Cupriavidus necator N-1: one gene and its partner. The protein of the gene in region 1 interacts with the protein of each later gene in a pairwise test. Links are inferred from orthologs where the notes say so. Each region holds a gene or a part of one and is shown on either strand. Other genes may lie near its edges. The genes, in order: CNE_RS35050 and CNE_RS05630.

The links.
Region 2: the proteins of CNE_RS35050 (region 1) and CNE_RS05630 interact in binary tests that used the Escherichia coli proteins (3 or more experiments, as listed by UniProt). The link is inferred for Cupriavidus necator N-1 from one-to-one orthologs.

What each region holds. Positions count from the first base shown.
Region 1 is NC_015727.1:1,114,797-1,130,667, reverse strand. What follows is about bases 12,961-15,871. They hold CNE_RS35050 (hydrogenase large subunit), read right to left. Parts: upstream 15,236-15,871; coding sequence 13,685-15,235; downstream 12,961-13,684. Other genes in these bases: CNE_RS35045 (hydrogenase 4 subunit F), read right to left, coding at 15,240-15,871; CNE_RS35055 (NADH-quinone oxidoreductase subunit B family protein), read right to left, coding at 13,155-13,685; CNE_RS35060 (ribbon-helix-helix protein, CopG family), read left to right, coding at 12,961-12,985. In the rest of the region: CNE_RS35125 (porin), read right to left, coding at 201-1,364; CNE_RS35120 (hypothetical protein), read left to right, coding at 2,174-2,482; CNE_RS35115 (M24 family metallopeptidase), read right to left, coding at 2,602-3,180; CNE_RS35110 (hypothetical protein), read right to left, coding at 3,381-3,983; CNE_RS35105 (DUF6691 family protein), read right to left, coding at 4,354-4,785; CNE_RS35100 (YeeE/YedE family protein), read right to left, coding at 4,787-5,221; CNE_RS35095 (ArsR/SmtB family transcription factor), read right to left, coding at 5,215-5,547; CNE_RS35090 (MBL fold metallo-hydrolase), read left to right, coding at 5,632-6,492; CNE_RS35085 (ACT domain-containing protein), read left to right, coding at 7,020-7,445; CNE_RS40210 (YkgJ family cysteine cluster protein), read right to left, coding at 7,731-8,078; CNE_RS41840 (hypothetical protein), read right to left, coding at 8,125-8,289; RNA polymerase sigma factor RpoD, read right to left, coding at 8,286-10,145; CNE_RS35075 (DUF1275 domain-containing transporter), read right to left, coding at 10,278-11,438; CNE_RS35070 (fused MFS/spermidine synthase), read right to left, coding at 11,481-12,311; CNE_RS35065 (HPr family phosphocarrier protein), read right to left, coding at 12,325-12,597; more of CNE_RS35060, read left to right, coding at 12,782-12,960.
Region 2 is NC_015726.1:1,183,788-1,188,851, forward strand. The notes cover bases 2,165-5,064. They hold CNE_RS05630 (FKBP-type peptidyl-prolyl cis-trans isomerase), read left to right. Parts: upstream 2,165-3,300; coding sequence 3,301-3,828; downstream 3,829-5,064. Other genes in these bases: CNE_RS05625 (ribosomal protein uL16 3-hydroxylase), read right to left, coding at 2,165-3,289; CNE_RS05635 (hypothetical protein), read right to left, coding at 3,910-4,959; mutS (DNA mismatch repair protein MutS), read right to left, coding at 4,956-5,064. Outside these bases: outer membrane protein assembly factor BamC, read left to right, coding at 1-689; CNE_RS05620 (MBL fold metallo-hydrolase), read left to right, coding at 757-1,545; CNE_RS42005 (hypothetical protein), read right to left, coding at 1,639-1,884; more of CNE_RS05625, read right to left, coding at 2,084-2,164. UniProt on the Escherichia coli protein: Folding helper with both chaperone and peptidyl-prolyl cis-trans isomerase (PPIase) activities. Chaperone activity prevents aggregation of unfolded or partially folded proteins and promotes their correct folding.

The DNA of each region.
Region 1 (15,871 bases):
TGATCTGTGCAACGAAAGATCGGAGTTGAAAGTATCAAGGCTTTGTACTAGTCGGATGGAAGGGAATTCCCCTTCGTTGGTTGTGATGCGGCTTCGACACGCCATCATGGCACTTCCGAACCAGCTGGCGGCTTGCGCCGCGACCTCGGGACGGGGAAGTCCCCTCCATTCGATGACGCCTTGCCGGTCTCCCCGCGCATTCAGAACCTGTGCCGGACGCCTAAGGCGACGCCGAACATGTTGCTCTGCCCGTTGCCGAGGACATAGCTGTTACCTAGCGACAGGCTGTTGGCATAGAAGGTCGCGAGCGACTCGAGCATCAACCCGGCGTTCTTAGCATAGGCCGTGGTCAGGTAGACATCGGTGCGCTTGGACAGTGAGTAGTCGGCCACGAAGGAGATCTGCCACGGGTTGGCTACACTCGTGTTGCCGTAAAGGTTCTTGAGGTCGTCGTAGTTGTACTCGAGCGTGAGCGCGAGTGCCGGTGTGACCTGGTAGTTGGCCCCGATCCAGTAGAAGTCATCGCGCTGGATCAGGACATCGGCCGCGTTCTTGTTCTGGCCCCAGCGGTAGCCTCCCATGATCTTGGCGGGGCCGAACGCATAGCTGGCGCCTACGACGGCCTTCTTGATGATGCCGGTGCCGGTGCCGATTGTGGGATTCCACTGGTCATAGCCGGCCGTCGCGGCGAACGGGCCGAACGTGTAAGCCAGTGCCCCGCCATAGGCGGTGTCTCGCCGGAACTGCCCCGGGACTTCGCCATTGCCGCCGATCGGGATGGGGAACCCTACCGAGGCGGGCAGGGCCACCCCGGCGCCGAAGGACCAGTGCGCGAGTGCCGTCAGCCCCCCGAACTTCCCGGTGTACTTGATGGTGTTGTCCTCGCGGTAGTTGGGGCCGGACTGCATGACGACCGGCTCATACTGCGTGGCATAGGCGGTTGGAGAGAAGTTGGCCAGGGCCTCGAACATCGAGGTGTACTGCCGACCGAGGCTGACCTGCCCGAAGCGGTCGCTCTGGACGCCCACGAAAGCCTGGCGGCCGAACAGGCGGCCGCTTTGCTGCGACAGGCCGGTATCGAGGCCGAAGCCGCTTTCCAGCACGAAGATAGCTTTGATGCCGCTGCCCAGGTCCTCGTTGCCGCGCAGGCCCCAGCGCGAGCCGGAAAGTCCGCCGGAAGTCAGTCGGTAGGCATCGTTGCCCGGTCCCGGGTTGAATCCGTTGGCGGCCGTCGGCACGACGCCCGCGTGGTTGACATATTCCACGTTGGCGTCGATCACGCCGTACAGCGTGACGCTTGACTGCGCAAGGGTTGCCATCGGCCATCCCAGCAGAGTCGCCAGGGCCATCCTTTTCAGTGACATTTGTTCTCCTCTCTTTCTCTTTTTTGCTTTGGGTGGTCCAGCCACAACTTCATTCTTTGCATGCCTGACCTTGCAACATGCTGCCGGGCAGCCTGTTCGAGCTTAGGAGCGAAGCCCGTTTCCCGCCAGCAACCGATGACCGGAAACCGCGGGAAACACGCAGTGGTGTCGGCTATTTAAGACAGTCGACGCCAAGAGCTGGCTGCCACTGCCTTCGAACTTCCCCCATGCGCCTGAACAACTTCGAGCGCGACGACCGACAGCGACTTCACCGGCTGGAGAACCGAATCCGGGAAGAGGGCTGCCGTGCTTGGCTTTTGGGGAACAGAAGACGACCGATGCGTCCCGGAATGCGTGGAACGAGTCGTGCTCACGGAGCGGCTGCGGCCTGATTCGGAGGCCGTACCCAGGGGTAAGCTTTGATTTCGGTGCCGGCCGGACGTCTTCTCCGACCGGTTCAGCGTTTTCGACGGGGAACTGCGTCGGCTTGGGGATCCTGAGGCAACTCTTTTCCGTGGCTGCTGGCGTCAGCAACCTCCGGCGTTGCATCGTCGCCGGGAATCGACGCTGCCGGTTCGACATGGGACGGAAGTTTTTCGAGGCGCCCTTTGACCAGCAGAGCGTCTCGGGGTCTGCAGAGTCAAGATGATACGGACTGCATAAGCTCGTCGTCCTCGTCTAGTCCATTAGATGCCACACAGATCGAAGCGCAACATCGGTACAAATTATTGGACGTACATCGTCCAGCGACGAGAAAAAGTGATGCGTTTGACTTCGTCCTTTCTATTTGCATCATGGCTGGTGGTCGGATGCAACACCTGCTGGTTTCCTTGCCGGCCATCGGCGTGCCAGTGGCAAACGCGCTCTTCCTGTTGTACGGAAACTATCCGAGCCCCGCCCGGGAGGGCGAGGTCGTGGCCAGCGCCGCATTTGCTGCCGCGAACGGTCTGGAGGTGGGCTCCCGCGTCACAGCCATCCTTAACGGGCGCGAACGGCAGTTGGAAGTGGTCGGCATCGGAATATCCCCCGAATATGTCTATGAAGTCGGCCCGGGCATGGTGTTCCCGGATAACCGCCGCTTTGGCGTGCTGTGGATGGGGCGGGATGCGATTGCATAGCGTTCGGCATGGAGGGCGCTTTCAACGATGTGGCGCTAACGCTCGACGCAGGCGCGGATGCGCGCCAGGTCATCGGCCCGCTCGACCCAGCCGGAGGCGACATACGTAACCGATGCCCATCACTCGGCGCCAGCCTTTCGCATGGCGAATTCTGCTTCACCGGCGATCTCGATTTCCCGAATCCCCGGCCGCAGCGCACGCGAAACCGCATCCATCCCCGAGTCTGCTACTTTAGCGGCAGCCTTTATGCTTGCCATTTCGGCCACGTCCTTCAACATGCGGAGTTGCGAAACAATTGGTGTAGCGGATACAACATGGGCTTTCGGTAGGATGTGGGCAACAAAGACATCATATAAGGCGGCGTCGAAAAAGTTCTTCTCGATGGCAATCGTTGCCTGTGTAAGGTCGAGTTCCTTTAATACATCGCGGAAGCCGTGGAACATCTCGACTTCGCTCTGGAAAGAGCGAAGCTCGGTTGCGACGGAAGTGCGACGAATGCTGGCTAGATCACAAGCCGGCACGGCAACAACACAATGCAGCGTGCGAGTCAGCAGCGCCAGCGCGCAAGGTCGACCGTCGCCAGTGAAATATGCAAGATTTGCAGGTTTCATCAGCAGCAGCGCGTCGACGTCCTGCTGCTCCATCAAAGCCGCCGCGCGCTGCCAACGGGCCGCGTAATCAAAGACCGGCTTGTCCATGATGTGATCCTCACTTCGGGCATATCCACACGCTTCGGCGCCGGCGACGCTACGCTGAAAGCTTCGCAGACGCTCACTCCGTTCTGCCGCTGCAGCGGGACTGCTGTCGCAAGCGCGCACGGCCGGACGGCAAGGGGCTGGCAGGTCGCCGGTCCAACGGGATCGGTCCGCGCGAGGGCCAAGCCTTACGGCTAGACCAATCATCCGCCTGGCGCCATCGTTCTACCCATGCCCGGGCCCATGCCCGGGCCCATGCCCGGACCCATGCCCGGACCCATGCCCGGACCCATGCCCGGACCCATGCCCGGACCCATGCCCGGGCCCATGCCCGGACCCATGCCTTGGTCGTTGGCCATCGTCTGCATCATTTCCTGCATGAACGCCATGTGACTACCCGCCATGTCTTGGCACATTTGCATTTGATTTGATGGGGCGTTTCCCTTGGCGACTCTTTTGCCAGGAGCCATACGAGCAGGGCCGCCCATTTTCATCATGTCCTTTTGCATGATGGCCATTGCATCTTGCATGACCTGATGGCGTTCAGCCAAGAGGGCCTGGCGCTCTTCCGGCGTCTTGGCCCGCGCAAGCCGCTCTCTGATGGCACGCAGGTGGGCAACCTGGGCGTCCAGCCTTGCATCGCTGGAAACTCCGGGGGCTACGACCGGAGGCATATTTTGTTGTTTTTCAGGATGGTGCTGCTCATGCTCCGTGCCGGTAGCCGGTGACGCCGGGAAAGCTGCTGGCGCCCAAGCGAGCACGACGGCCGCAGTGATAAGGGTGGAGAGGCGATGGTTGGTGGACATGGGAGATTCTCCTAAGAAAACATGACAGTTCCTAGTCCAAGGTATGCGGCGGTCAGGGATTTGAGTTGATTGGGATCAACGAAGCGATGGGTGTACCGGGTGTTCAGTCCCATCGATGTGCTGGTCTGCGCGCCGGAGCAATCTGCGCAGACCATTTGCTGATGCCCTCATCAGCAATGCTCCGGTGTGCCAGGAAACGGTTGGCCAGGAACACATCCGGGGGAATACCTAGAATTTGACTATGAGGGCGGCAAGTCAGGGGGAACCGTGCAAAGCGCCACTTCGCCCGTCGGCGCCAGCCCTGCGGCGGATTGTTTGTTCCTCTGCCACACCTCTATCCAACGGCACTTCGCTGCCAGTGCTGGCGTGCCTACGCCCGTTGCATGCTTGATTTGGCGCGCTCCGCGACCTCGAACACGAGCATGCCAGCAACCATTGCTGCCACAAAGCCAATAGCCTTCGGATAGCCAGCGCCCAGGGCAACCAGCGCGGGGCCAGGGCAGAAGCCGGCCAGACCCCAGCCGACGCCGAAGGCGGCGCTGCCCAGGACCAGCCGCAGCGTTACGGTCGTGCTGGCCGGCAGTTGCACAGGCAGCCCCAGGAAGGAGCGCTTGCGGTGTTTGGCGATGAGGAAGGCGAGCGAGCCAATGGCAATGGCACCGGCCATCACAAAAGCGAGGGACGGATCCCAGGTTCCTGCAAGGTCAAGAAAGCCCAGCACCTTGGCCGGGTTGGCCATACCGGAGACCATCAGGCCAATGCCAAATAGCAAGCCTGCGAGGAGTGCAGTCATGGCGGTCATATCACCCTCCAATCAGGTGCCGTTGCACGAAAACAGTCAGGAATCCCGCCACCATGAAGGTGAGGGTGGCGACCAGCGAGCGGATGGAGCCGCGCGAGATGCCGCACACACCATGGCCGCTGGTGCAGCCGCTGGCGTAGCGGGTGCCAAGGCCGACCAGGAAGCCGGCGGCCAGGATTTCGCCCCAGCTTGCCTGAATATCCGCAATGGCCGGCTTGCCGAGCAGGCTCGCAATCACAGGAGCGCCAACCAGGCCAGCGAGGAAGGTCAGGCGCCAGGCCATGTCCTTTCGAGGCAGGCTGAGCAGGCCGCCGAAGATGCCACTGATGCCGGCAATGCGGCCGTTGAACAGCAGCAGCACGGCGGCTGACACACCGATGATGAACCCGCCGACCAGTGACAGGCCGGGCGTGAAGTTAGCGAGGTCAATCAGCATGTCGCCTCCTGGTTGGCACAGAACTGTTCATAAAGGACCGCCATGACGGCAAGCGCCTGGGGGCTCGCCACCGAATAGAAGATGCTCTTGCCGTCACGGCGCGTCGCCACCAGGCTGTTCTCGCGCAGCACACCGAGCTGTTGAGACAACGTCGGCTGCCGGATGCCGAGCTGTTCCTCCAGCTCACCGACAGACAGCTCGCCTTGGGACAGGCGGCACATCAGCAGCAGGCGATCCGGATTGGCAAGCACCTTGAGCAGGGCGCAGGCCTGCGCCGCTGCAACTTGCATGCTGGCGAGGTCGATGGCGGAGTGGGGTTGGTCCATAGGTCGGTTACATTTTGCTTGTTAATATTATATAAAACAATAGAATATATGTGAATAGAATGCACTGCATCCAAGGAGGCGAGCGTGCACCCGACTATCCAGCCGTTCTTCGACCCTGCGACCTGGACCGTGACGTACGTGGTCTTTCAGGAGGGGCGCTCCGAGTGCGCCATCATCGACTCAGTGCTGGACTACGACCCCAAGGCGGGGCGGACATCTACGGCAAGTGCTGATAAGGTCATTGCGTTTGTGCGCGCGCACGAACTGCGTGTCGAGTGGATTCTCGAGACGCATGCGCACGCCGACCACATGTCTGCCGCGCCATACCTGAAGCGCCGCCTGGGTGGCCAGATAGCAATAGGCCAGAACATTCGCCGTGTACAGGGGGTGTTCAAGAAACTCTTCAATCTGGAACCGAAGTTCCGGCTCGACGGGTCGCAGTTCGACCACCTGTTCGACGACGGAGCGACGTTTGCCGTCGGCGGCCTGACCGGCAGGGCGATTCATGTGCCAGGACATACACCCGCCGACATGGCTTACCAGATTGGTGATGCGGTCTTTGTCGGCGATACGCTGTTCATGCCGGACGTCGGCACGGCTCGCTGCGATTTCCCGGGCGGCGACGCGCACGAGTTGTATCGCTCCATCCGCAAGCTGCTGGACCTGCCGAGTAATACACGGCTCTTCATGTGTCACGACTATCCGCCCGAGGGGCGCGGGCCTGCATGGGAAACGACGGTGCGCGCTCAGCGCGAAGGCAATATCCACGTGCATGACGGCGTGAGCGAGGAACAGTTCGTGGCCATGCGCCAGGCGCGCGATGCGACGCTGGCGATGCCCACGCTGCTTCTGCCGTCGGTGCAAGTCAATATCCGAGCCGGGGAGTTGCCGCCGCCCGATGCGAATGGCGTTCGCTATTTAAAAATCCCGCTAAACGTCATCTGAGTCAGGTTTGTGACCGACCTTACCGATGAGTGGCGCATGAGAGCTACGCCTCGATTGGCGTGGACCAGTCCGAGTTGAGGCAGGTATTGTCTTTCATCAACTCTCTTCATCTGAGGAGCACTAGCATTTGCATGAAGGGGACAGGCAAACGCATATGTTCGCTGGTCCTGACTTCGAATCAGTAGCCTTGAGACTGACCGACGTCGTCGACTGGGCCGGTCTTTTGCAGAAATGCAAGCGTAATCGCCCGCGGTAGTCCTCAAGGTTGGCGCGGCTGCATCCAGTTCTGGTGCATCATCATGTGGTGCATCTTGCCACTGACGCTTCGCTGAAGGTGCTGACCCATAGCAAGGTCCCCGTGCTGGTCTACCGCTAAAGCGATGGCATCGAGACACGTCCGCCGTTTGCTCCAAGAAGACGGCTTCTCGCTGAGCACCCATTCAATGGATGGTGCGCCACGGCTGGATGACCAGCCAATACGGGAAGCGGCCGCTTGCACCGAACGAGAAGGGCTAGGAGAAGCGACAATGGAACTGCTCGTGGAACAAGTGGAAGTCTGGGTGGCGAGCATTCCGGACAAGCCCGGCGGCCTGGCCGCGATCTTGACGACCCTGCGCGATGTCGGGGCCGACCTGCAATTCATCATTGCACGGCGCAGTCCAGACAGGCCTGGCGAATGCCTCGTGTTTGTCACACCGCTGCAGGGAGATCGGGAAATGGTGGCGGCGGCCGTGGCAGGGTTCAATATCGCGCGGAAGCAGCACTGTGTTCGAGTCCAGGGCAGCAATCAGCCGGGGCTTGCCGTTGCAATGACCGAGGACCTAGCCGAAGCGGGGATCAACCTCCGTGGCTTCTCAGCGGCGGTGATCGGTACGCAATTCGTCGCGTACGTGGCCGTTGACTCGCAGGCAGACGCGAACCGGGCAGCGGACGTCCTCAAAGCCGTTCTTTGAAGGAGCGCATTCACACATGATGCGCTCGCGATAGGTATCGAGAGGCGTCGAGTGCCCGGTTCGCGCGACATGCACAACGCCTCGGATTCGATTGGCGAACGCCCCGCGCGACAGACCAGATTGTCGCCCGGTCTCATTCAGCGCCTACTTGGTCTGGGGCCCGAGGCCCCAGATACCACCGGCATTGCCGGCAGCCACCGTTGACTCTGTTGCGCAATGCGCGCCTTACGATAGCGAATTGCCTGCGCCCCGTTGTTGCCTACCGGCTGTGGCCACTTGCCTCAGTCAGACCAGCACGTGACGTGTCTCTAGAAAGAAGCGCTGAATCTGTTGTTCAATGTCCGGATCGATCATTTTGTCCGGCCGGTTTCCGTTCGGGCAGGCAAGCCTTGGGGTCGTTCCAAACAAGCGGCAAATCAATGGGCGCTCCGAATACACGCTGCATCCCGTGGTACCAAGATGAGGGCAACTTAGGTTTGCCAGCGCAGTTTCGTGCTCAGTATCGCTCTTGACGGGAAGCCTCGACATTTCCTCCGTTGAGGTTGTCACAGGGCCACAACAGTCATGACATCCAGGGGTGCACTCGAACTTGGGAATTCGTGAGCGAAGAAATCTGATCTTTTGACTATTCATTGGTGCAGGTACGTTCAACCCAACTGTGCGCCGCGATCTCGTTCAACTACCGTTCCTTCGACGGTAGTCCGAGGAATTCCGACGCCTCTTGCATAGCGCTCTCGGCCAGCTCACGGGCTTCCTCGCCTCCGCCGGGCGTCATCCGGCCGACCAGTGCTGCGTAGAGCAAGTGGATCAGGTCCACGGCACGGTGATACTGTTCGTCGCTCATGTCTTTCTCTCTACGAAGCCATTGAGCCGTGTCGTCAGCTCAGGTTTTCGCAACTTTCGCAATGCCTGGGATTCCAGTTGGCGGATGCGCTCGCGGGTCAGACCGAACTGCGCGCCGATTTCATCCAGCGTGTAGTCTGTCTGCAGCCCTACGCCAAAGCGCATGCGCAAAATTTTTGCCTCGCGCGGGGTTAGCCTTGCCAGAACGGTTTCCATTTCCTGATGGAGTGCCACCTGGGTCGCCGCGTCCACTGGGGATACCGTGTCCTCGTCAGCCAAGGTGTCTCCTAGTAGGGCATCCCCGCTTTCCCCCAAAGGCGTCTCCAGCGAGATCGGCTGCTTGACGAGATTCAGGATGGATTTGATCTGTTTCTCGCTCATCGCCAAACGGGCAGCCAACATGGACGGCGTTGGCATGGCGCCAGTTTCCCTGAAGATCTCGCGTGAATGCCGGTTGATCTTGCCCATGGCCTCCACAAGATGCATCGGTATACGAATGGAGGGCGCCTTATCGGCGATGGCACGTATGACCGCCTGCCGAACCCACCAGGTGGCGTAGGTTGAGAACTTGTAGCCGCGCCGGTAATCGAATTTGTCTACGGCGCGCATGAGTCCAATATTTCCCTCTTGGATGAGATCCGGCAACGGCAAGCCACGGTTCTGGTATTTCTTGGCGATGGAGACCACCAGTCGGAGGTTGGCCCCGATCATCTCGGACCGGGCTTGCAGGGCTTTCGTCTTCGCCTTCGCGACTCGTTTGGCGGTTTCCCGCAGATCCCCCAGCGGCATCCCGGCGCGGGCCTCCAAGGCACGCAACTGTTGCTGAAGCGCTCGCACTTCAGGCGCCCATCTTGTCAGGTGAGCGCGAATGGCAGGGTTCTCGGCGGCGAGCGCTTTCATCCAGTCTAGATTTGCGGCTTGATCCCTGAATCCTTCTAGAAACACTTCGCGCGCGATGCCACATTTGTCGATCAGAATCTCGGCGATGTGGCACTCCGTTTGACGAACCTCCCCGATCAACGCTTCAAGGATCTGTGTGAGCTCCGCAATGGCGGGCGGGCTAAAGCGGAATGCCGCAAGCTCAGTTTGGAGGGTGATCAGCACCCTGACATACTGGGTGGGTTCTGCTTTTGGGCAGCAAGCGACACTGGCAAGCGCATTGGCCTGGCATCGGATTGCTGCAAACCTTTCGAAGGCAATGCCCCGCCATCGCAGTGATTCGCTATCAGAAGACGGCATCGGCACCGGATCGCCATCGTCGAGCCCTGTATCGTCACCTTCCAGCTCCGTTTCGGTCTGCACCTGCGCTTCTGATTGCAGGCTACCGCCTGCCTCGGCTTGCGGCTCCACAATGTGATCGACCAGATCATCAAATGCCATCTCATCGCAGGCAACCCGGTCGGCCATAGCCAGGAGTTCGGAAACCACGACTGGGCAAGCCACCATCGCCGCCATCATTTCCGCCAATGCGTCTTCGATGCGCCGGGTGATGGCCACCTCCTCCCCGCGCGTCAGAAGAGGGATCGCGCCGATCTCTCGCAGGTACATCTGCGTGGGATCCGTCGTGCGAGTCAATCGACCGTCGCTCTGCGTGATGGCCGCGGCGACTTCCTCTGCGACATCCTCCTCATTTGCGGAGGGTGCCGCATCCTGAGTCAGCCATGCTGGAGCTTCCGCCGGCGCTCGGTCGACCACCTCGATGCCGAGATCGGCCACCATCGCCAGCGTCCGGTCGATGGCACCTGATGTTTCGTCGCAATCCGGAAGCTGATCGCTCAGCTCACCACGCGTCAGGAAACCGCGCTCTTTGCCAAGGGCGATTAGCGCAAGCAGGCTTGTACGTAGGTTCTCGCTCATTTAATTGCGCGCTCACGCGCCTCGTTTCCGCCTAAGGCGTTCGCAAAGCGCTTCATTTCTGCCCCCGGCGTCAGCCAGACCGCGACTTCGTTGTGGGGCTGGCCGATGGCTGTGCCAGATCGGGCCGTCCTTTCAGTTGCCTCCCCGCCCGGGAAGATGTTGCACGAGCCAGATCAATGCCGACACCGCAGCAATGGCCCAGAGCGTTACGATCACCAGCGCCGCGACGTGGATGACGGGGCGGCTGATGGCTGCAGCGGCCGCTGCGCGATGCTCGCGCATCACATCAACCGGAATCCATCGTATTGCCAGCAACAAGCCGAGAGGCACCACCACCACGTCATCCAGATAGCCGAGCACTGGAATGAAATCCGGAATCAGGTCAATGGGCGACAAGGCATAGGCGGCGACCAGCAAGGCTAGCGCTTTCGCATACCATGGCGTGCGGCGATCTTGCGCGGCCAGCCACACCGCGTGCGCATCTTCCTTGACTGCGCGAGCCCAACGCCGGGAGCGTGAGGCCAAATGAGGCAGAAGGTCCCGGCGCCACAAGTGCAGACGCACATCGTCGAGCACAGGGACTGCCGCGAGGGCGAGCAGCAGGGTTGCCAGCACGAGCGTGGCGCTGAACCCGACGTGCTTGAACCCCAGGGCACCAATGATCCCGCCGGCGAAGAACAATGCGATGAGCGTGATGAGTACCCGCAGTTTGTGCCGATTGGCGAGCACCGGTGGCTTGCTCAAGTCGGCTCTGGACAAGTTCCAGTAAAACAGCTTGCCCAGTTCTATGCCGATGTCCGTGACCATTCCGGTCACGTGCGTGGTGCGGATTTCGGCGTTTGACAGCTTGGTGATCATGGCATTTTGTAAGCCCATGATGAAACAGAGCACCATGACCGTTGCCGGCACGAACAGCCATTCGTGGTGCTCGAGATTGCTTCCAAGCAGGCCAAAACACACCAACAGCGCGGCTTCCAGCATGAGTGGCAATGCGTATTCGCTATGCAGGTGCTCGCGCCGACCCCAGTTAATCAGCACCGCTGAGCAGGCGGCGCCCGCCAGAAACGACAGCAGCGCCCCCAGGCCGTCCAACATCAGCCAGAAACTGCCAAGCGCCAGGTTGTCAGCCATGGCGGACACGATCCCCGACATGTGCGAGGTATACTGCTGCACGGCGAGGAAGCCGCCTGCGTTGGTTGCTCCGGCAACAAAGGCCAGGTAGCAGGCCAGTTGCCGATTGCTGTCGGGACTGCGCTCCTTCCCGGTCAGCTTACGCAAGTACAGGATTGGCATGGTTGCGTTGGTGAGAAGGCCTGCACGCAAGGAAGAGGCTTGTCAATACCGGACCGACCGCCTTGCCAGCTTGGGCCAGGCGGCACGATCCGATGCAAGGCGCTCGCCGCGTTTCAGACGGTGAGCGGCTGCAGTCAGGTTCAGCGAATGCGCCGTTTCCAGGATGCGCGCCCGCGCCTTCAGTGCTTCTAGAGCGGGCAGCTTGTGTGCCCCTTTCCAGGCGAACAGCGTGTAGTTAGCACTGTCCTCGGACAGGGAAATCGACATTGATTTGCCGAACACGGCGCTGACTTCCTCCAGATAGAGCGGGATATCGGGATCGCTTTCGAGAAAATTCGCGACCAGCACACCGGTGTCGGCCAGGCGTGCATGACAGGCGGCATAAAAATCCGCGGTGCCAAGCTGTACCGGCATGCCGTCGGCCAGGAAGCCGTCCACCAGGATGACGTCCGGACGCGCATTCTGGTTCGCGACATATTCGGCGCCATCCGCGCAAACCACCTCGAGTCGTTCGTCGTCCGGCGGGATCTGGAACTGCTCGCGCAAGGCGATGACCGCCGGATTGATCTCAATTGCCACAACCTTGGTGTTGGGTAGATGCCGGTAGCAGTATTTGGCAAGTGAACCGCCACCCAAGCCGATCATCGAGATTCTGGTTGGAGTCGGGTGCAACAGCAGGAAGCCCATCATGGTCCTGGTGTACCCCAGCACGAGCTTGTCGGGATCCTTGCGCGACATGAAGCTTTGGGTGGCCAGTGCGTCGAAATGCAGCGACAGCGCGTGCTTGGTTTCCAACACCTGGGGCGTACCGTCGCTGGTCGCCTCGGCCAGGAATTTCAGATAGGCCTCGAACGAGGAGCGGTCGGCGTGCATCTGTCCGTTTCCATTAGAGAGACTTGGGGAGTGCATCCCCCCTCAGCAAGGCCGCGATGGTAACGACAGCGGCGGCCTCGTCCACGCCGTCCGCCTGGATGCGTATGTACGTCCCCGCCGGAGCGGACAGCCGCATGACCTCCATCACGTTCTTGGCGTTTGCGACCCAGGGGCCGCTGGTGAGCAGGATGTCGCACTCAAACTGATTGGCCGTGAAAGCCAAGCGCGCGGAATTCCGTGCCTGAAGCCCATCCTTGGCGGCCACCTCTATGGTCACTTCTACCACTGTGCCCTCATCGAAAAAAAGTGAGCCAAAACGCTCATCCCTACTGATGCCGCGAGTGCGTGCTTGGCATGCAGTCTTGCTTACGCTCCGGCATCACGACAGTTCATGTCGGCGGGATACGTGGTGAGCCTTGCAATTGTATATAATGATAATGCTATTATCATAACATGACACTCCAGAACGCATGGAATCCAAGACCGCTCGCCTGACCGTATTGATCGATCCGGAGAAGAAGAAGGCTTTTGAGGCGCTCTGTGCCGCCCAAGACCAGACGCCATCTCAGATTGTTCGCCAGATGATCCGCGACTATTTGCAGCAGTACGAGGTGGACTACGCCACCAAACCGAAGATCGGCGCACCTGGTTTGGCGGCGAAGGAACGTGGGTGATACGTAGTAGGAAAGGGCTAGTTGCCCAGGCGTTCGCATGGGTCTGCTTCACATGGCGCGACGCGCGTTAGGTGCTTTCGGGGCCAAGCGGTGTCGACGATTGCGAGTCTGGGCCTAAGTTGGCAAATTGCAGGGCATCGCATACAAGGCGCCCTGGCGAGCAACATCGCTAGCGCCGTGCGGGATTGGTCTGCCGCTGCCGAATGGCGCTCAGAATCCCGCGCAGGATCTCTAATGGCGGCGGTGGACAGCCTGGCACGGTTACGTCTACGGGGATGACATTGGCGACACGACCGCAGCTTGCATAGCTCTCCCCAAAGATACCGCCGGTGCAGCCACAGTCGCCCACCGCCACTACCAGTTTCGGCTCCGGGGTTGCCGCGTAGGTGCGTCGCAGGGCCTCTTCCATGTGACGCGAGACGGGTCCGGTCACCAGGAGCATGTCGGCATGGCGCGGGCTGGCGACGAACTTGATGCCGAGACCTTCAATGTTGTAGTAAGGATTGCCGAGTGCGTGGATCTCCAGCTCGCAGCCATTGCACGAGCCTGCGTCGACCTGCCGGATCGTCAGCGCCTGACCGAGAATGTCGAGCAGCTCCCGGTGAATGCGCTGGATAGAGGCGGGCTCGCCCGCCGCGGTGGGCGGCGCCGGCTCGGTGACAATGCCGGTGCGGGCAATCTGCTTGAGGATTTGCCACATCAGAGATCGTGCCCCGAATAGCTGAGGTTGAAGGATTTGTTGATCAGCGGAAAGTCCGGCACGATGTTGCCGATGATGGCGTGCTCGAGCACCGGCCAGTTCTGCCACGATGGGTCGTGGCAATGGCAACGGAGGATGCGGCCGTCATAGGTAAGTTCGAGCGCGACGAAGACTTCGCCACGCCAGCCCTCCACCCATCCTGCCCCGATGGCGGCGCCAGCGGGCGCTTGCAGCACGATTCGCGTGGCTCCCTCCGGCAGGCCTGCACAGATAGCGCGGATCAGGCGCAGCGACTCCAACAGCTCATCGAATCGCACCGCCACGCGGGCGGCGACATCGCCACCGCGGTGGGTGGCCATTTTCACTGCCAAGCTATCGTAAGGTAGCCAGGCGAGGTCGCAGCGCAGGTCCACGGCGCGGCCACTGGCACGTCCGGCGAGGCCGGTCAGCCCAAGCTGGGCGGCAAGCTGTGGCGTGACGCGGCCCGCCTCAAGAAAGCGGTCCTGCAGGCCCGCGTGCTCATCGTACACCGCACGCAGCACGCGTACTTCCCGCTCAATGTGGTCGCACTGCTGACGCAGGCGCTCAAGCATCGCTGGCGTCAGGTCGCGCGCAACGCCGCCCGGCACCACGGCGTCCATCATCAGCCGGTGACCGAAAGCCTCTCCGGACAGCCGCTGCCAGTCTTCGCGCAAGCGCGAGAATTGCGCCAGGCCGAAGGCGAGCCCCGCGTCGTTGCCCAGCGCCCCCAGGTCACCCATATGATTGGCCACCCGCTCACGCTCGAGCATCAGGGCGCGCAGCCAGTCCGCCCGCGGTGGAGGCGTGCAGCCCCAGGCGGACTCCAGCGCCATGCAATAGGCCCAGGCATAAGCCACGGTGGAATCGCCCGAGACCCGGCCGGCCAGCCGGAATCCCTCAAGCGGCGCCAGATCGGTGAAACGCCGCTCGATGCCCTTGTGGGTGTAGCCCAGGTGTTCTTCCAGCCGCAGCACCTTCTCGCCGACCACGGAAAAGCGGAAATGGCCGGGCTCGATGATGCCGGCATGCACCGGGCCGACGGCGATCTCGTGCACCCCGTCACCCTCCACACGCACGAAAGGATAGTCGGCAGGCAGTTTGCCGGCCGTGGCCGCTCCCGCAGACGCGCCGCTTTGCAGCGGCCGCGCCCCCGGCGGCCACAGGCCGTGGTCCAGCCAGGCCCGGGCATCGCGGTTGCCCGGCACGGCGATACCCACCAGGTCGGTCATGGCACGCTGCATCCGGCCCGCGCATGGGAATACGCCGGCCAGATCCGGCACCGCGGGCGCGATACCATCAAGCCGCAGTTCGAGCCATATCAGTCCCCGCGGCGTGGCGTACGTCACGCATGCCGTCAACGCACCGCCGCTGCCACTCCGGTCGACGCCCCACAGCGCGACGAGGCGCCCGCCCGCGTCCGCCACCGCACGGGCCGTGGCGGACCAGCCGTCGTGCCCGACCTGGCCATGCCAGACTGGCAGCGGCCCGGGCAGTCGCAGCAGATCGAGCCTGAGATCTGACGGTGTCATCGGGTCAGCTCCCCAGCATGGCGGCTGCCTGCCGGTACCAGGTGTTGAGATAGGGCGGGATATAAAGACCCAACATTAGCCCTAGGGCGAGGTGCGTGAACACCGGGACCAGCGCTGGCGGATGCGCCAGCGGCTTGAGCGTGGTGTCGCCGAACACCATCGGTTGCACCCGACTGAACACCGCGGCGAACGCCAACCCGAGTGCGAGCAGCAGGAAGGGCGTGGCCCACGGCTGCTCGCGCATGGCGGTCGTGACGATCAGGAACTCGCTAGCAAAGACCCCGAACGGCGGCATACCCAGGATGGCGAGCACCCCTACCATCAGACCCCAGCCGACCGTGGGACTGACACGGATCAGTCCGCGGATGTCGTCCATGATTTGCGTGCCAGCTTTCTGCGCGGCGTGGCCAACAGCGAAGAAGATCGCGGACTTGACCAGCGAATGCACCGTCATGTGCAGCAGGCCGGCGTAGCTGGCGACCGGCCCGCCCATGCCGAAGGCGAAGGTCATCAAGCCCATGTGCTCGATCGACGAATACGCGAACATGCGCTTGATGTCGCGCTGCCGGATCAGGAAGAAGACGGCCGCGACCACCGATAGTAGGCCGAACCCCATCATCAGGCGGCCGGTCAGAT
Region 2 (5,064 bases), on another replicon or contig:
ACTCGACCTCGGAGCGCGACAAGTTCCGCACCCGCGTCGAGCGCTCGCAGAATGGCACGCTGGAGGTCTTCATCAGCCACCGCGGCGCGCAGGAGCAGCTGACCGGCATCGACAAGTCGAGCACGGTCTGGACCCCGCGTCCGGCCGATCCTGAGCTGGAAGCCGAATTCCTGTCGCGCCTGGCCCAGCGCCTGGGCGTGCAGAAGGAACAGGCCGACCGCATGGCCAAGAACCCGGCGGCGGCGGGCAATGCCGCAGCCGCTGCGGGCACGGCCGCCGCTGCCGGCACCGCAGCCGCCGCTGGTGCCGATGGCGCCGCGCCGGCCAAGTCGTACCTGTCCCAGGTCAACGGCGCCCCGGCGCTGCAGCTGCCCGAACCGTTCGACCGCGCCTGGCGCTCGGTCGGCCTGTCGCTGGACCGCGTGAACTTCACCGTGGAAGACCGCGACCGTGGCCAGGGCCTGTACTACGTGCGCTATGTCGACCCGCGCACCGTTGCCGACAGCCGTGGCTTCTTCTCCAAGCTGTTCACCAAGCCGGAAGATTCCAAGACCGCCAAGAAGTATCGCGTGGCGCTCAAGGGCACGGGCAGCGGCACGCTGGTGACGGTGCTCAACGATGCCGGCCAGCCTGAGAACGGCGAAATCGGCAAGCGCATTCTGTCGCTGATCGACGAGCAACTGCACTGAGCCGGCGCATGACTGCTGGCTTGCCAGCCGGCCTTCCTGGCCGGTGCCTGGCGGGGAGGGCGCGGCCATGATGCGCTTCGCCTTCCTCGGCAGCGGCAGCGAGGGCAACTCGCTGCTGATTGAATCCCGCGAAGACACCACCACCACGCGCGTGCTGCTGGACTGCGGCTTCGGCATCCGCGAGACCGCCCGGCGCCTGGAGCGCCTGGGCGTCGCGCCGGACCAGCTCGACGCCGTGCTGGTCACGCACGAGCATGGCGACCACGTCGGCTCGGCCTATGCCTTTGCAGCCCGCCATCGCCTGGCGGTCTACACCAGCCACGGTACCTGGCTGGCGACTTCGCACCTGCGTGGCGCCGATGCGGCCGATGTGCGCGTCTGCTGCGCCGACCATACCTTTGCCATCGGCGGACTGCAGGTGCTGCCGTACACCGTGCCGCACGATGCGCGCGAGCCGGTGCAGTTCGTCTTGTCGGACGGGCAGGCGAGGCTGGGCGTGCTGACCGATGCGGGCATGGAGACGCCCTACGTGACGGCGCGCCTGGCAGGCGTGGATGCGCTGGTGCTGGAATGCAACCATGACCGCGAGATGCTGCGCAATTCGGTCTATCCGGCTTCGCTGAAGCGGCGCATTGGCGGGGACTTCGGCCACCTGGCCAATGAAGTGGCGGCCAGCATCCTGGCGCAAGTTGCCCATGCCGGCCTGAACCGCGTGGTCGCGGCCCACCTCAGCAAGCAGAACAATACGCGTGAGCTGGCAACCGGGGCGCTGGCGGTGGCATTGGGTGCGCTGCCGTCCGAGGTGCTGGTGGCAGACCAGGACGAGGGCCTGGACTGGCAGGCAGTGCGCGTCTGAGGGATACCTGGATGCAGCGGGGCGCAGTGCGGTAGCGGCGCCCAAATAAAAAAACCGGCCCGAAGGCCGGTTTTTTCATCGGTCAGGAGCCGATTACTGCTTGGCAGCCGGAGCCGAAGCGTCAGCAGCGGCAGCAGCCGGGGCTTCAGCAGCGGGAGCCGAAGCGTCAGCAGCGGCAGCAGCCGGGGCTGCAGCAGCGGGAGCCGAAGCTTCAGCAGCCGGAGCGGCAGCAGCCGGAGCAGCCGTTTCAGCGGCCGGAGCGGCAGCTTCTTCCTTCTTGCCGCAAGCGGCGAGAGCAACAGCGGCCAGCAGCGATGCGATCAGGAGAGACTTCTTCATTGTTCGTCCTTTAACTTGTAATAACGGAAAACAGGCGATGAATAATTACCGGTAATTATCGCTCTTGAACTGCAAAATAGAGGCCCTCCCGGGTCCCGACAAATGCAATGGTCCACAGTACTAGCCAGCCAACGATTATATCCGCGTTTTCCCGGCTTGTGTAGCGCCGAAATTTACTGATTCGCAATGTTACGCATTATTACAGCCGCGGTCCCAATTGCAGCCATCCTTCCAGCGTCCAGTGATGGAAAGTTTCCATCAGATCGGGTAGATCCGCGCAAGCCGCAACATCTTCGCCACTAAGTTGCCGATAATCGGCCAACTTTTTCAGCCACTGCATCAGTTCGGCCGGCGGCTCGTAGGCTTCTCCATTGAGGAAGAAATTCGCGCGGTCGTAAAGCGCAATCGATGCCGATGGCAGGACGACGCCATGGCGGGCCGCCAGTGTCGCATAACGGCGCAACGGCATGTCAGGTATCTCTGAGAATTCCACGCCAGGCTTGGGTTCTGACAGATGGCTGCCGAGGAATTCAGACACCATCTGGCTATTCCATTGCAGCGCCTTGAGCCGCTCGGCAACTGCCTTGGCCATGCCGGCGGGCAACTGCGCGGGCCGCGTGGCGGCGCGCTCGCCGGCGTCGGCATAACGGCCGCCGAGGTCTTCGTTGTCTTCGACCGTTTCAGACAGCCAGGCCAGGAAATGCCCGGCCAGTTCGCGGTAGGCCGGCGCGCGGAAGCCGATCGAGCAGGTCATGCATTCGCCCTCGGCAATGCCATCGTGCGCATATTGCGGCGGCAGGTAGAGCATGTCGCCGGGTTCGAGCACCCATTCCTGTTCCGCGTTGAAGTCGGCGAGGATCTTCAGCGGCATGTCCGGGATCAGCTCAAGGCTGGTCTGCGACGAAATGCGCCAGCGGCGCCGGCCCGAGACTTGCAGCAGGAACACGTCGTAGGAATCGAAGTGCGGGCCCACGCCGCCGCCGTCGGTGGCGTAGCTGATCATCAGGTCGTCTAGGCGCGCATCGGGCACGAAACGGAAGCGGCCCATCAGCTCCGCCGCGGCGGCGTCGTGCAGATTTACCCCTTGCACCAGCAGGGTCCACTGGCGGGTCTTGACGCCGGGCAGGTTTTCGCGCGCAAATGGGCCATGCGCGAGTTTCCAGCGGTTGCGGAAGTGCGTCACCAGGCGCGATTCGACGTCGTCGCTGTCGGCCAGGTCGAAAAGCGCCTCGCGCGACACAGGCGGCACGATTCCGGGTACTGCCTGTCGAATCACCAGGGGCTTGCGATGCCAGACATCCCGCATGAATGCAGCAGGCGTCATGCCACCAAGCAGGTCGAGCGGAGTGTCTGGATCGACGGGGCCAGGGGGCAGGGCCTGCGCGTATAATGCGGAATCGTTCATGGAGTCAAGAATTGAAAATCGCTAAGAATACTGTGGTGTCCGTGATGTACAAGCTATCGGACACACAAGGCAATCTGATCGAGGAGTCAGATGAAGCCATGGTTTATTTGCACGGCGGGTATGATGGCACGTTCCCCAAGATCGAGGAAGCGCTCGACGGTCATGACGCGGGCTTCGAGACCCAGCTGCAGCTGGAGCCGGAAGACGCGTTCGGCGACTACGACGCCGATATGGTGAAGGTCGAGCCGCGCAACCGCTTCCCCGAGCCGCTGGAAGTCGGCATGCAGTTCGAAGGCATGCCCGAGGACGGCGACGAAGAGGACTCCGTCATCTACACCGTGACCGACGTGGCCGAGGACAAGGTCGTGCTGGATGGCAACCATCCGCTGGCCGGCATGGCGCTGCGCTTCTGGCTGAAGGTCTCCGAAGTCCGCGAGGCCACCGCCGAAGAAATCGAGCACGGCCACGCCCATGGCGCCTCGGGCGTTGAAGTCGTGGATGAGGACGAGGACGACGACACGCCGCGCACGCTGCACTGATCGCGCTGCACGGATCGTATTCCGCACCCCAAGAAAAAGCCGGCCGCAGCCGGCTTTTTCGTTTTCGGCCGGCAACCCGCCTCAGTGCAACACCGGTGCGTCCTTGAGCATGACCGCGAACGGTGACGCCGCGCCTGGCGTGATCACCAGCTCGGCCCATTGCGCGACCGTGTCGGTGGGCAGCGACACGCGCGTGAAGTTCTGCATGACCTTGCCGGCCGCATCGCGCAGCGGCTTGTCGATGCCGAAGCCGTTGTCGGCCCCGTTGGCCCCGTTTCCGCCAGCATGCACCAGCAGCACCTGGCCGCGGAAACGACCGGCCAGCTCGCGCAGCTGGCGCTTGAATTCCAGGTAGCCATCGCGGGTGCGGTGGCGCATGAAGCCGTCGAGCAGCGTCGGGCGGCCTTTCTTCTCCCAGCCGTTGGCAAAATGCGGGTCGGCGTGGACCACCACCACGATGCCGTTCAGGTCGCGTTGCCGCGCCACCGAGAACGCGCGCGCCAGCCACTGGCGGTTGGCCTCGCGCCGGTCCTCGAACTCGCCGTTGCGCCCGCCTTCGTCGCGGTAGTGGTTGTTGTCGCCCGGCAGGTTCATGCCGACGAGCAGGATATCGCCCACCTCCATGCGCATGTTCTCGCGGAAACTGCGGAACAGCGCCTGGTCCGACTGCCGCAGCAGCGGCCGCGGATGCCGGCCGAGCGTGGCGTCTTCAGGGAAGAACAGCTCACGCAGCCGGTTCAGGCGCTCGACCGCGTCAAAGCCGCCGTTGACCGGCAGCCGGCATTCGGACCAGTCGGTCTCGCCGGGCACGTAGACCAGCGGCAGCGGCGACTGGTTCAGCAGTTGCTGGCGGCTGCCCAGCACAGCATCGCTGCACGATTCTGTATCGCCCTTGATGCCGCCGGCATGAATGACCAGGTCCAGCTTGCGCTCGCCGAAGTAGTCGAGCAGTGCTGCCGCGTTGGCCTCCGCGGCCGGCCACTGGGGCAGGTCGGCGATCAGCGCGATGCGCGTCAGCTGTGGCCTGGCCGGTGCCTTGGCGCTGCGGCCCGCGGGCGCGGCCGATGCCATGCCGGCCGTGCAAAGCAGCGGCAGCAGCATGGCAAGCAGGGCACGGCGCGCAGCGTTCATGCGGCGTCGAGCGCCTCGCCTGCCAGTGCCTTGAGCCGGTACAGCGCCTCCAGCGCGGCGCGCGGCGTCAGGGTGTCGGGGTCCAGGCCGGCCAGCGCATCGATC